Regions from separate parts of the Paenibacillus sp. FSL H7-0350 genome, predicted to be linked through region 1. Evidence: a T-box and tRNA genes for the amino acid it is inferred to sense, from the RefSeq annotation. Region 1 holds a T-box; the other holds one or more tRNA genes.
What was found. A T-box is a leader RNA that pairs with one kind of tRNA and senses whether it is charged. The one in region 1 lies ahead of pheS (phenylalanine--tRNA ligase subunit alpha), so its partner is inferred to be a tRNA-Phe.
Positions count from the first base shown of each region.

Region 1 (6,695 bases):
AATATTCACGGCAGTGATCGTTCCATCGATCGGAGCGGTCAGCGGATCAGGCGGAGCCATATCTTCATGGATAGCAGTGATGGATTCCTGCTGGTCTACGATATCGCTATTGGCCTTATCAATGGCTTTTTTTGCCGACTCCAGCTCTTCCTCTGCCGCGTTATTCATAGCCAGCGTCTTGTAGCTCTCCTGTTTACTCGCAAGCTCTGTCTTGAGATTCTCCAGTGACTTCGTGGCTTCCTTCAGCTTATCGTCCAGATCGCCCGCGACAAATGTGATCAGCACATCGCCTTTTTTAACGACATCGCCTTTCTTAACCATGACCGTATCGACCTTCCCGGCTTCTTTGGTGCGGATGCTCTCGCTGTTGATCGCCGATACGGCACCTGAACCCGAGACACCCACCAGGATATCTCCCTTACTGGCAACTGCCGTGTTCAGCGGAGCGGCAGTGATCTGCCGGTTCTGATCCGGCCAGAACGTATAGCCCGCGATCCCTGCAATAGCAACGAGGACTATGGCTGAAGCGATAATGATGATCTTCTTCTTGTTCATTGTGCGGCTCCTTCAGTGGAAGATGTGGCTGCTTTGGCGGTAACCTCAAGGGAATAGGCCTGGCTGGCGAGCTCCGTCCGTATTCCCTGGAATTCATCGTAGAATTTAAGGGCGTAGGTGCCGGAGCTGAGATTTTTGAACAGGACGCTGGTAAGGGTCGTAGAATAAGAGTTGTTTGTTCCCAGAGTCAAGTCGGTGCCAAGCGTCAGAGTTTTCTCATGAGACTGTCCATAAGGATCGATAACCTGAAGGATGAGCTTATGCTGGTAAGCGCCTGTCTGGTAGGTAGTATCCTGATTGAGATTGTAATTGAACGTCACAGCAACGCTGCTTGCGCCCTTGGTGAGTTCCCCTGTAGAGCTGGTAACTGCCAGTGTATAAGGGAAAAACGGAACGGAGGCCAGAGTGGTCAGAGGCGTAACCTCAGCCGGTGTCAGTGTCAGCGCTGCCGTATTTACGTATCCCGTCGCAGCCGTTCCTGCGGCAGTCAGTTTGCCATCCGCAATTGCTTGGCTGATATACAGCTGAAGATCTGCGGTGTCCAGAGCGGACGGAACTTTTGCCCAGAAGGTGACGAGTGTTTTGCCCTCAGGGCTGGTTGACAGCTCGGACTGGTTGGCGGTTGCTTCAAAATATTGCCCGTCAGCAGTCCTGAACTGTGCGTACAGACGGGCCAGATCTGCCTGCCGGACTTCGTCGCTGTTCATTTCCACTTCGCTGTACACAAGGCTCGAGCCGGTTCCTCTATACAGGAGGGTGAGGCGTTCCTTCACGGTGGCTTGTTTGCCGGTGGCCGTGATCTTGAAGGCTTCCCCTGCAGCTAGCGGAGCTACACTCTTAACGGCACTGTCGCTTGTGCTGAGAGAGAGGAACTGCGATACTTCTGTACCCTTGGTCTCCTGGAGAATGAGCTTGACTTGTCTGAAATCCAGGGTGTATGGAATACGGCCTTGAACCGATATCTGAGTGCTGGCACCAGGGGCAAGGACCGAAGAGCTGTTGTTCGTATAAGTCTGGGCGGAGGAACTGAGATCCTTCTGATCCACCAGGAGTATTCCGGTAAAAGCAGGCAAAGTAATGGTCTTGGACGTTGCATTGCGTATCGTCATTCTGGCCTGTACCAGATCCTCGCTGCCCCAAGGCAGACGCTGTAGGGAGTCCAGAGAGACAGCGAAGGTACCGTAGGTATTGGTTACGCTGGTCTCGGCAGCGAGATGAATCTGGCTCTCCGGTGTATAGGTGATGCGGAAATAGGCCACAGGCAGCGTTACCTTATCCGCGCTGGCTGCAGGAGCAATCATGCGCAGCTCCAGCGAATTCTGAGCCAGCTCCAGCGGAACACTGGCACTCAGCTCAATCAGCTTGTCTTCCAGCGGCTTCAGGGTCAGGCTGCTCAAGGCTGTGGACGTCACCGGGAAGCTATAGCCTTCCGCCGACTGGACGTTAAGCTCATAAGCAGGCAAAGTAACCGCTGTGCTGCCGGTATTCTTCACCCGGAACTGATAGCTCCACACACCGTTCCCGTTATCCGCATGCACAGTTGCCTTCAGCAGCTGCATGTCCACCATATTGCTGGCGATGGAGACCTTTTTGGTATAGCCCGCCGCTACAGTGAAATCTGCGGTTACCGCAGCCGGAAGCGCGTAGGAAGAGACAGGCAGGTACAGCTTGAGTCCTTCATCCAGCTCAGCGATCTGTAGCGTCATCTTGCTGAGATTCATGTAGGAGGGGATCTCGGTCATATAATAGAGCGTCTTCTTCTCCTGAGGCTGAAGCTTGAATGCGGAGCTGCTGTCATCCAGTGTAAGTGTGAAGACAGAGCCGCCCGAGGATTTCAGGTACAAGGTGTAGCCCGGATCTGTAAGCACTTTGGTACCCAGATTGGTTACGCTAAGCCCGACCTTGGCATAGACTTTGCCGTTATAGTTGTAGATTTGCACGGATTCGGCTTTGGTGCCGGCTGTAATACCGCCGAGTTCAACCTTTCGGGTCTCCCCTGTAAGCGAGGACAGAGAATAATTGGATGGGACCGTGAACGTGCCTATCCGCTGTTCATAATTAGCGGCGCTGAAATTCCAGCCGTATATGTTGATTTTAAGTCCTTTGACAGAGGCGGCAGTTCCAATATTCGCATAGTATGTAAGGCTGGTGCTCTGTTTTGCGGGGATTTTCTTGACTGTACTGTCTGCACTGACCGGAATTCCCTTAATTACGCTGCCGCCCGCAGTTACAATTTTGGAGAAATAGTCCGCCAGATTGACGCTGCTGCCGGCAGTATTGGAATAGGTAAGCGTGTAGGTGAGAATATTACCGCCGGTTTGGCTCTGAATCCCTACATGGCTCAGCTTCACTTGAAGCGTGGTACCGAGCTTGAGCGCACTTAGACTGTTAAGTGTAGAGACTTCCGTGACCGCGCTTGCTGCTGTGGCAGCCGTTGAACCGGATGAAGCAGCATAGGCCGTGGTTCCCGGGCTTCCTGCGGTTTGAATTGCGGCAAATGTGCTGAGCAGCAGCAGAACAAATGCTTTTTTTCGTGTGAGCATGTAATTTCCTCCTTGAATGATCTCATAAGGCAAAATATCAGCATTGACTGAATGCCCGCTGAAAAAAAAGCCGTCAAACCGCGCTGAAGCTTAAAAGAAGATAAAAAAATAAGCGGAATTTGCGCGGCTTGTCAAACGGGCTGTTTTTGCATATAATAGATGGGCATATCTTCCCAAGCGGAGGATCGAAGTGCAGAGGTTATAATCCGCATACATGCAATGATGGAGAAGAGTACGCAGTGCCTGGCTTACAGGGAGGAAGCGCCGCAGATTGAGAGCGTTTCTAAGAGAGCAGAGCTGCCGAAGTTCACTCCGGAGCAGTTCCCTGAATGTGCTTCAAGGCTTCCTTGAAGAGCGCTAGTAGGGGGGACCGGCCGCAGACCGTTATTTCTGTATAAAGTGAGACAGGTCTTTGCCGCACCGAAAGAGGGAATATTGCTCTTAAGGGAAGCGTACGGCCGTCTAACAAGGGTGGTACCACGGTCTTTTCGTCCCTTTACCGGGAGGAAAGGCCTTTTTTTGTTGAACAATACGAGATTTGAGGGGGCAGTACAAGCCATGAAAGACAAATTGGAAGCACTGAAGGCTGAGGCACTGACGAAGCTGCAGGCGGTATCCGATCCGCAGATTCTGAATGACCTGCGCGTCAAATACCTTGGCAAAAAAGGCGAGCTGACAGAGGTTCTGCGCGGTATGGGCGGACTAAGCGCGGAGGAGCGTCCGGTGATCGGCCAGGTGGCCAATCTGGTGCGCAGCGCGATTGAAGAGGTGATCGGCGCCAAGCAGGAGCTGTTCCAGCAGCAGGAGACGCAGAACCGTCTCAATGCAGAGAAGGTCGATGTAACCCTGCCGGGCCGCGGCATGCCCCAGGGCGGGATTCATCCGCTCAGCCGGGTGATTCAGGAGATCGAGGATATTTTCATCGGCATGGGCTACAAGTTGGCGGAAGGACCGGAAGTGGAGACAGATTATTATAACTTCGAGGCGCTTAACCTTCCGAAGAACCATCCAGCCCGCGATATGCAAGATTCCTTCTATATTACGGAAGACATTCTGATGCGCACACAGACCTCGCCGGTTCAGATCCGCACCATGCAGGCGATGAACGGGGAGACTCCGGTCAAGGTTATCTGTCCGGGCAAGGTATTCCGCCGTGATGACGACGATGCGACCCACTCCTTCCAGTTCCATCAGATCGAAGGTCTGGTGATCGGACGCAATATCCGCATGAGCGACCTGAAGGGGACCCTGCAGCAGTTCATGAAGGAGATGTTCGGTCCTAGCGCGGGCATCCGCCTGCGCCCAAGCTTCTTCCCGTTCACCGAGCCTAGCGTTGAGGTGGATGTAAGCTGCTTCAAATGCGGCGGCGAAGGCTGCCGGCTCTGCAAGCAGAGCGGCTGGCTGGAGATTCTCGGCGCCGGTATGGTGCACCCGAATGTGCTGCGGATGGGCGGATACGATCCTGAGGTCTACAGCGGCTTCGCGTTCGGCATGGGCGCTGAACGGATTGCGATGCTGAAATACGGCATCGATGACATCCGTTACTTCTACACGAATGATATGGGTTTTGTGAAGCAGTTCAAGGGTATTTAGGGATTTGGCGGGTGTGTATGGGGCGCGAGGGACGCTTGTAAGAAAAGGTAGTGAGGTGCTGGTTTACTTTGAATCAAAGACTGTATTAGAAGGGCCGGAGGGGAATTTTGGAACTGGAGGAGCGGTAGCGACCGCCTTTAGGATTTAATTTCTACTGCAGCCAGCAGTGTAATCAGGAAATTCAATCCTAACAGCGGCCGGAAGTCCAAAACTTCTCTGGAGGTTCTGCTAGTGCAGGATGCTTCGAAGTAACCTAGGGAGCACACAGACCTTTGCTTCGACTTCTGCGTGCCCCGGCGCAGGCCGGCATGGAGATCAATACATCTGAAACAAAAAGGAAGTGTGCGATTATGAAAGTATCAACCGCCTGGCTGGCCGATTATATATCGCTGGAAGGGGTGACCGCAGATAGCTTGGCGGACAAAATCACCACCGCCGGTATCGAGATTGACGGAGTAGAACGCCGCAACAAAGGGATTTCCGGGATTGTGACCGGCTACGTGAAATCCAAAGAAAAGCACCCGGACGCCGATAAGCTGAATATCTGCATCGTCGATGCCGGGCAGGGCGAGGATCTGCAGATCGTCTGCGGAGCGAAGAATGTCGCAGCGGGCCAGAAGGTTCCGGTCGCGCTGGTGGGCGCCAAGCTGCCGGGCCTGGAGATCAAAAAAGCCAAGCTGCGCGGCGTGCTGTCGCAGGGGATGATCTGCTCGGCCAAAGAGCTGGGCCTGAACGACAAGCTGCTGCCCAAAGAGCTGCAGGAAGGCATTCTCGTGCTGCCGGAGCAGACCGAGGTGGGCCAGGATATTCTCAAGGTGCTCGGACTGAATGACGAAATCCTTGATTTCGACCTGACGCCGAACCGTTCCGACTGCCTGAGCATGATCGGTGCCGCTTATGAGGTAAGCGCGGTGCTGGGCCGTGAGCTGAAGCTGGCTGATCCGGCGGCAGAGCTCGTGGAAACGGGCGGCAAGGCAGCGGACTCCATCACGGTTACAATTGAGGACGAGGCTTTCTGCAGTCATTATGCCGTGCGTTATATTGCCGGAGTGAAGACCGCGCCGTCCCCGCTGTGGATTCAGAACCGCCTGATGGCAGCCGGGGTACGTCCGATTAACAATATCGTAGACATCACCAACTATGTGATGCTGGAATATGGACAGCCGCTGCATGCATTTGACGGCGGGCAGCTCCAGGGCGGAACCATCGGTGTACGGTTTGCCCGTGAAGGTGAAGGACTCGTTACCCTTGACGGACAAGAGCGCAAGCTGGAGCCGCAGATGCTGGTTATTGCCGATGGTTCAGGCGCAATTGGCCTGGCCGGAGTGATGGGCGGACTCTCTACAGAGGTTACCGCTGACACCGTTAATATCGTACTGGAATCAGCCAAATTCGATGGCGGAACGGTACGCAAGACCTCGCGTCAGCTTGGTCTGCGCTCGGAAGCGTCCCAGCGGTTCGAGAAGGAAGTCGATCCGAATGCGGTCATCCCTGCGCTTAACCGTGCGGCTGCACTGATTGCCCGGTATGCCGGTGGAACGGTGCATGAAGGGATTGTTCAGGCCGGCAGCGTTTTTGGTCAGGAGAAGGTGCTGCAATTATCGCTGGAGAAGCTGAACCGCTATCTCGGCACGGATCTGTCGCTGCTGGAAGTGAAAACCCTGTTCGGACGTCTGCACTTCAAGTGCGGTGATGCCGCCCAGGGAATCGTTGAGGTCCAGGTACCGACGCGGCGCGGCGATATCACCCAGGATGTGGATCTGATTGAAGAGATCGCCCGCTTGTACGGCTACGACAATATTCCGACCACCCTGATCGAAGGCACTACGACGCCGGGCGCGCTTACCAGACAGCAATCTCTGCGCCGCGAGCTGCGCCGCCTGCTCTCGCTGGGCGGATATCAGGAGGTTATGGGCTATTCCTTCATCCAGCCGGAGCAGAGCAACCTCTTCCCTATGCTGGCGGAAGGCAAGCAGTCAGTGAAGCTGGCGATGCCGATGAGCG
Region 1 is NZ_CP151972.1:6,524,071-6,530,765, forward strand. It holds gene NYE24_RS29275 (efflux RND transporter periplasmic adaptor subunit) at 1-555, opposite strand, end outside; gene NYE24_RS29280 (hypothetical protein) at 552-3,098, opposite strand; T-box leader at 3,309-3,597, shown strand; gene pheS (phenylalanine--tRNA ligase subunit alpha) at 3,657-4,691, shown strand; gene pheT (phenylalanine--tRNA ligase subunit beta) at 5,042-6,695, shown strand, end outside.

Region 2 (6,695 bases), 2.0 Mb from region 1:
AAACTGGATACCGAAACGAATTTGCGTTTTAGAACATCTTTTAGCTGAAACTTGTGTAAGCAAGTTGAAATAGTTATTAGTTGCTACAAAGTGAAGGTTTTTGATTGTGCAAACAAGCAAAACACCGGAACGTTGGTTAAGCTACTAAGAGCACACGGAGGATGCCTAGGCGCCAGGAGCCGACGAAGGACGTGGCGAACAACGAAACTGCCTCGGGGAGCTGTAAGCAAGCTTTGATCCGGGGGTGTCCGAATGGGGAAACCCAGCTGTGGTAATTCGCAGTTACTCGTATCTGAATACATAGGATACGCAGAGGCAGACCAGGGGAACTGAAACATCTAAGTACCCTGAGGAAGAGAAAACAATAGTGATTCCGTCAGTAGCGGCGAGCGAACGCGGAACAGCCTAAACCAAGAGGCTTGCCTCTTGGGGTTGTGGGACGTCTCACATGGAGTTACAAAGGAATATGGTAGGCGAAGAGGTCTGGAAAGGCCCGCGATAGAGGTAAAAGCCCTGTAGCCTAAACTGTGTTCTCTCCGAGACGGATCCCGAGTAGTGCGGGGCACGTGAAACCCCGTATGAATCCAGCAGGACCATCTGCTAAGGCTAAATACTACCTGGCGACCGATAGTGAAACAGTACCGTGAGGGAAAGGTGAAAAGCACCCCGGAAGGGGAGTGAAATAGAACCTGAAACCGTGTGCTTACAAAAAGTCAGAGCCCTCTTTATGGGTGATGGCGTGCCTTTTGTAGAATGAACCGGCGAGTTACGTTTAACATGCAAGGTTAAGGTGAGAAGCCGGAGCCGCAGCGAAAGCGAGTCTGAATAGGGCGACTGAGTATGTGGACGTAGACCCGAAACCGTGTGATCTACCCCTGTCCAGGGTGAAGGTGCGGTAACACGCACTGGAGGCCCGAACCCACGCATGTTGAAAAATGCGGGGATGAGGTGGGGGTAGCGGAGAAATTCCAATCGAACTCGGAGATAGCTGGTTCTCCCCGAAATAGCTTTAGGGCTAGCCTCGGTGAATGGAGTGGTGGAGGTAGAGCACTGATTGGGTGCGGGGCCCGCAAGGGTTACCAAGCTCAGTCAAACTCCGAATGCCATTAACTTCTTGCCGGGAGTCAGACAGTGAGTGCTAAGATCCATTGTCAAAAGGGAAACAGCCCAGACCATCAGCTAAGGTCCCCAAGTGTGTGTTAAGTGGGAAAGGATGTGGAGTTGCACAGACAACCAGGATGTTGGCTTAGAAGCAGCCACCATTGAAAGAGTGCGTAATAGCTCACTGGTCGAGTGACTCTGCGCCGAAAATGTAACGGGGCTAAACACACCACCGAAGCTATGGCTAGATGCTTTGCATCTGGGGTAGGGGAGCGTTGTATGTGGGTTGAAGGTGTACCGTAAGGAGCGCTGGACAGCATACAAGTGAGAATGCCGGTATGAGTAACGAAAAGATCAGTGAGAATCTGATCCGCCGAAAGCCCAAGGTTTCCTGAGGAAGGCTCGTCCGCTCAGGGTAAGTCGGGACCTAAGGCGAGGCCGAAAGGCGTAGTCGAAGGACAACAGTTTGAAATTACTGTACCACCGTAATCCGCTATGAGCGATGGGGTGACGCAGGAGGGTAGTGACGCGGACTGATGGATGTCCGTCTAAGCAGTGAGGCTGGTGTGTAGGCAAATCCGCACACTATTAAGGCCAGGCTGTGATGGGGAGCGAAAATTATAGTAGCGAAGGTCATGATCTCACACTGCCAAGAAAAGCCTCTAGTCAGGAGAAGGTGCCCGTACCGCAAACCGACACAGGTAGGCGAGAAGAGAATTCTAAGGCGCGCGGAAGAACTCTCGTTAAGGAACTCGGCAAAATGACCTCGTAACTTCGGGAGAAGAGGTGCCTCGGTAGGGTGAATAGCCCGAGGGGGCCGCAGTGAAAAGGCCCAAGCGACTGTTTAGCAAAAACACAGGTCTGTGCGAAGCCGTAAGGCGAAGTATACGGGCTGACGCCTGCCCGGTGCTGGAAGGTTAAGGGGAGTGGTTAGGGGTTAAACCCGAAGCTGTGAACCGAAGCCCCAGTAAACGGCGGCCGTAACTATAACGGTCCTAAGGTAGCGAAATTCCTTGTCAGGTAAATTCTGACCCGCACGAATGGCGTAACGACTTGGGCGCTGTCTCAACGAGAGATCCGGTGAAATTTTAATACCTGTGAAGATGCAGGTTACCCGCGACAAGACGGAAAGACCCCATGGAGCTTTACTGCAGCTTGATATTGAATTTGGGTACGATCTGTACAGGATAGGTGGGAGCCGTTGAGGCAGGAGCGCAAGCTTCTGCGGAGGCGCCGTTGGGATACCACCCTGATCGTATCTAGGTTCTAACCTAGTACCGTAATCCGGTACGGGGACCGTGTCAGGCGGGCAGTTTGACTGGGGCGGTCGCCTCCTAAAGAGTAACGGAGGCGTTCAAAGGTTCCCTCAGAATGGTTGGAAATCATTCGCAGAGTGCAAAGGCATAAGGGAGCTTGACTGCGAGACCTACAAGTCGAGCAGGGACGAAAGTCGGACTTAGTGATCCGGTGGTACCGCATGGAAGGGCCATCGCTCAACGGATAAAAGCTACCCTGGGGATAACAGGCTTATCTCCCCCAAGAGTCCACATCGACGGGGAGGTTTGGCACCTCGATGTCGGCTCATCGCATCCTGGGGCTGAAGTAGGTCCCAAGGGTTGGGCTGTTCGCCCATTAAAGCGGTACGCGAGCTGGGTTCAGAACGTCGTGAGACAGTTCGGTCCCTATCTGTCGTGGGCGCAGGAAATTTGAGAGGAGCTGTCCTTAGTACGAGAGGACCGGGATGGACGTACCGCTGGTGCATCAGTTGTTCCGCCAGGAGCATGGCTGAGTAGCTACGTACGGACGGGATAAGCGCTGAAAGCATCTAAGCGTGAAGCCCCCCTCAAGATGAGATTTCCCAGTATGTAAGACCCCTTGAAGACGACGAGGTAGATAGGTTGGAGGTGGAAGTGCAGCAATGCATGGAGCTGACCAATACTAATCGGTCGAGGGCTTATCCAAATTTCTAACACGCAGATTCGTTTCGGATTCAGTTTTCAGGAATCAAGTTCCTGTGCGGATTTACATGGCTACCATTAATTTGGAGAGATACCCAAGTGGCTATAAGGGGACCCTCTGCTAAGGGGTTAGACTGCGTAAGCGGTGCGAGGGTTCGAATCCCTCTCTCTCCGCCATTATAAATCCAATACTTGTAGTGTGGCGGCGTAGCTCAGCTGGCTAGAGCGTACGGTTCATACCCGTGAGGTCGGGGGTTCGATCCCCTCTGCCGCTACCATACATACCCGGAGGCTTAGCTCAGCTGGGAGAGCATCTGCCTTACAAGCAGAGGGTCGGGGGTTCGAACCCCTCAGCCTCCACCATTTTTATTTTTGAATTGTATTGCCTTACACCGTGCCGGTGTAGCTCAACTGGTAGAGCAACTGACTTGTAATCAGTAGGTTGGGGGTTCAAGTCCTCTCGCCGGCACCATTTTTAAGAGCAAATTGTGGAACCGTGGTGTAGTTGGCCTAACATGCCTGCCTGTCACGCAGGAGATCGCGGGTTCGAATCCCGTCGGTTCCGCCATTTTTTTGTTTTTCAGGCTTTTTTCATGGCTCGGTAGCTCAGTCGGTAGAGCAAAGGACTGAAAATCCTTGTGTCGGGGGTTCGATTCCCTCCCGCGCCACCATACATGGAGGCTTAGCGAAGTGGCCAAACGCATCAGACTGTAAATCTGCTCACGTACGTGTTCGGTGGTTCGAATCCATCAGCCTCCATCCCTTTTTATGAGCCATTAGCTCAGTTGGTAGAGCACCTGACTTTTAATCAGGGTGTCGAAGGTTCGAGTCCTTCATGGCTCATCTTAAATCAAACGGTCATCACTTTAGGTGGTGGCCTTTTTTTGTATTTGATATATGTTTCAATAATGCTCATAAGCGCAAATTCCGCATTTTACAGCAAAATATGATAAAATAAGCGAAAAAAGCAAAAGTGGTGGAGAATGGTGATGATGGATAGTGAGGGTTTGCGTCAAAAATTGGAGCAACTCACCGGAAAGAGGACCGGAATCAAGCAGCTGGGGAGGCAGCATTCCGCTTCACTTTTTGGCATAGGTACGGATAAGGATCAGGAATTGCCGGTCATTCATGAGGGATATCTTTGGCTTCCCCTCTATGAGAATGATGGCCGTGTTACAACAGTATGGGTGGAGACAGAAGGGCTGTCACCGCTTGAGCTGCAATTGGTGAATTATGCCGGGCGCAATTTTGCGGTAGCACTGAAGGCAACCGGCTTCAAGGAAGAAGGAGAGATGGAGGCAAGGCAGCTTAGCGGATGGCTGAACGCCCAACTGGAGCAGGAGAAGGACGATGCGGAGATCCCGGATGAAATCTCACTGAAGGGCCGGCTGTTCGGAGATATGATTCCCTTCATGCTGGTAAGCGAGAATGTTCATAATCCGCAAATGACGTATCGCTCCTTAATGAAGCTGCTGCGCAGTTATTTCGAGAATGATGTATTGCTGGTTCCTCTGCAGGATAAGGAATGGTTAATTTTAGCCCGTAAGGAACTCCTCACTGACGGAGATGATAAAGAGGATGAGGAAGAGAGTGCTGAGGATTTGCTGTCACAGACTTCTATGGGGCTGCATGAACTGATTGCGAGCGAGTGGGTGGGCGTCTTTCATCTTGCAGTCTCTCCAGCCATTATTCCGGTTAAAGGTCTGACAGGAGCAGTCGCCTTGCTGCGGGAGACTATTATTCTTGGCCGCATCTTCCAGGTAGGGGATTACATTCATCTGCCGTGGGAGCTGCACATGGAGCGGCTGGTTAACAGTATTCCAGATGACCGGCGGAGACAACTGCTGGGCCAGATCGGTGATTATACAGCGGTACTGGCGGATAAGGAACTGCTACTGACGCTGGATACCTTTTTTGAAATGGACTGCAATGTCAGTGAAACCGCCAAGAAGCTGTACATTCACCGTAACACGTTGCTCTACAGGCTGGACAAAATCAAACAGGAAACGGGTGCCGATGTCCGCAGCTTTGGGGATGCCGCTATTGTGAAGCTTGCCATGTTATTGTATAAAGTGACGAAAAGAAAATAGGTTTTTTGTGAACCTTACAAATAGCCATGAGGCCGGCTCTGGGGTAAGATAAGTGTACAAGAAAGCGTTTGATTTTCTAATCCAATAATAGACTCGAGGGGGAAATACAATGGCAGGCGTACGTTTAGAGCATATTTTCAAAAAATACCCGGGTTCCGATAAAGCAACAGTAATCGATATCAATCTTGATATTAAAGATAAGGAATTCCTCGTACTGGTTGGTCCTTCCGGTTGCGGTAAATCCACAACCCTGCGTATGATCGCTGGTCTGGAAGAAATCTCTGAAGGTAAAATGTACATTGGTGACCGTGTAGTGAATGACGTTGCTCCTAAAGACCGTGATATCGCGATGGTATTCCAATCCTACGCCTTGTACCCGCACATGAGTGTATATCAGAACATGGCTTTTGGTCTGAAACTGCGCAAAGTGAAGAAAGAAGAAATCGACAAGAAAGTGCGCGAAGCAGCAAGAATCCTGGATATCGAGCATTTGCTGGAACGCAAACCTAAGGCACTGTCTGGTGGTCAACGTCAGCGTGTCGCTCTAGGCCGCGCTATTGTCCGTGATCCACAAGTCTTCTTGATGGATGAGCCTCTTTCCAACTTGGATGCTAAACTTCGTGGTCAAATGCGTGCTGAAATCACCAAGCTGGTTAAACGCCTTGAAACCACTTGTATCTATGTAACGCATGACCAGACAGAAGCAATGACAATGGGTGACCGTATCGTAGTTATGTACGACGGTATCATTCAGCAGGCTGCTTCCCCTGAAGAACTGTACAATGAGCCTACGAACCTGTTCGTAGCCGGATTTATCGGTTCCCCTACAATGAACTTTATCAACGGAACTCTTTCCGAAGTGAACGGCGCTGTTCGTTTCCGCGCAGAGAACCTTGATGTTGAAGTTCCAGGCGGCAAAGCTACAATCCTGCGTAACAAAGGCTTCATCGGTAAAGATGTAATTATGGGCGTTCGTCCAGAAGACATCCATGAAGAGCCAGTATTCCTGGAAGCTTCCCCTAACACAATCTTCACTTCGATGGTTGATGTTACGGAAAACCTTGGTCATGAAATGCTCCTCTACTTGAGCGGTCTTGGCAATAACACTGTAATTGCGCGTGTAGATGGACGTTCCACTACCCGTGAAGGCAGCAAGCCTAGATTGGCCATCGACATGAACAAAGTCCACATCTTCGATAAAGAATCCGAACTTAACGTTCTGCTTGGATAAGATCTCTGCAGGGTGAACATAGTTTATAATGAAGAAAGCCGCCTGGTTAGGCGGCTTTTTCTTGTAATGATCATGGTGGATTGGAACGATAACAGCTGGGGTTAAGATTGCATTCACTGGCATAATCCATTAAGATAGCAGGAGAATTACCTGTAGCTGGAATGGATAAAGATGTAACGGGTATGCGGGGAAGCGGCATAAGCCGCGGGTGACGAAAGGACGGACATATATGGCTAAGAAGGTAAAAGTATCGGAATTAGTGCAGCATTTTCAATTAGAGGTAGTATCCGGACATGATGGTCTGAAGAGACCGAT
Region 2 is NZ_CP151972.1:4,528,380-4,535,074, forward strand. It holds rRNA gene NYE24_RS20815 (23S ribosomal RNA) at 135-3,063, shown strand; tRNA gene NYE24_RS20820 (tRNA-Ser) at 3,145-3,236, shown strand; tRNA gene NYE24_RS20825 (tRNA-Met) at 3,261-3,337, shown strand; tRNA gene NYE24_RS20830 (tRNA-Val) at 3,347-3,422, shown strand; tRNA gene NYE24_RS20835 (tRNA-Thr) at 3,456-3,531, shown strand; tRNA gene NYE24_RS20840 (tRNA-Asp) at 3,550-3,627, shown strand; tRNA gene NYE24_RS20845 (tRNA-Phe) at 3,655-3,730, shown strand; tRNA gene NYE24_RS20850 (tRNA-Tyr) at 3,736-3,818, shown strand; tRNA gene NYE24_RS20855 (tRNA-Lys) at 3,830-3,902, shown strand; gene NYE24_RS20860 (helix-turn-helix domain-containing protein) at 4,067-5,149, shown strand; gene ugpC (sn-glycerol-3-phosphate ABC transporter ATP-binding protein UgpC) at 5,259-6,380, shown strand; gene hprK (HPr(Ser) kinase/phosphatase) at 6,610-6,695, shown strand, end outside.
Region 2: it has a tRNA-Phe gene. The T-box ahead of pheS (phenylalanine--tRNA ligase subunit alpha) is inferred to sense a tRNA for this amino acid. The anticodon was not compared.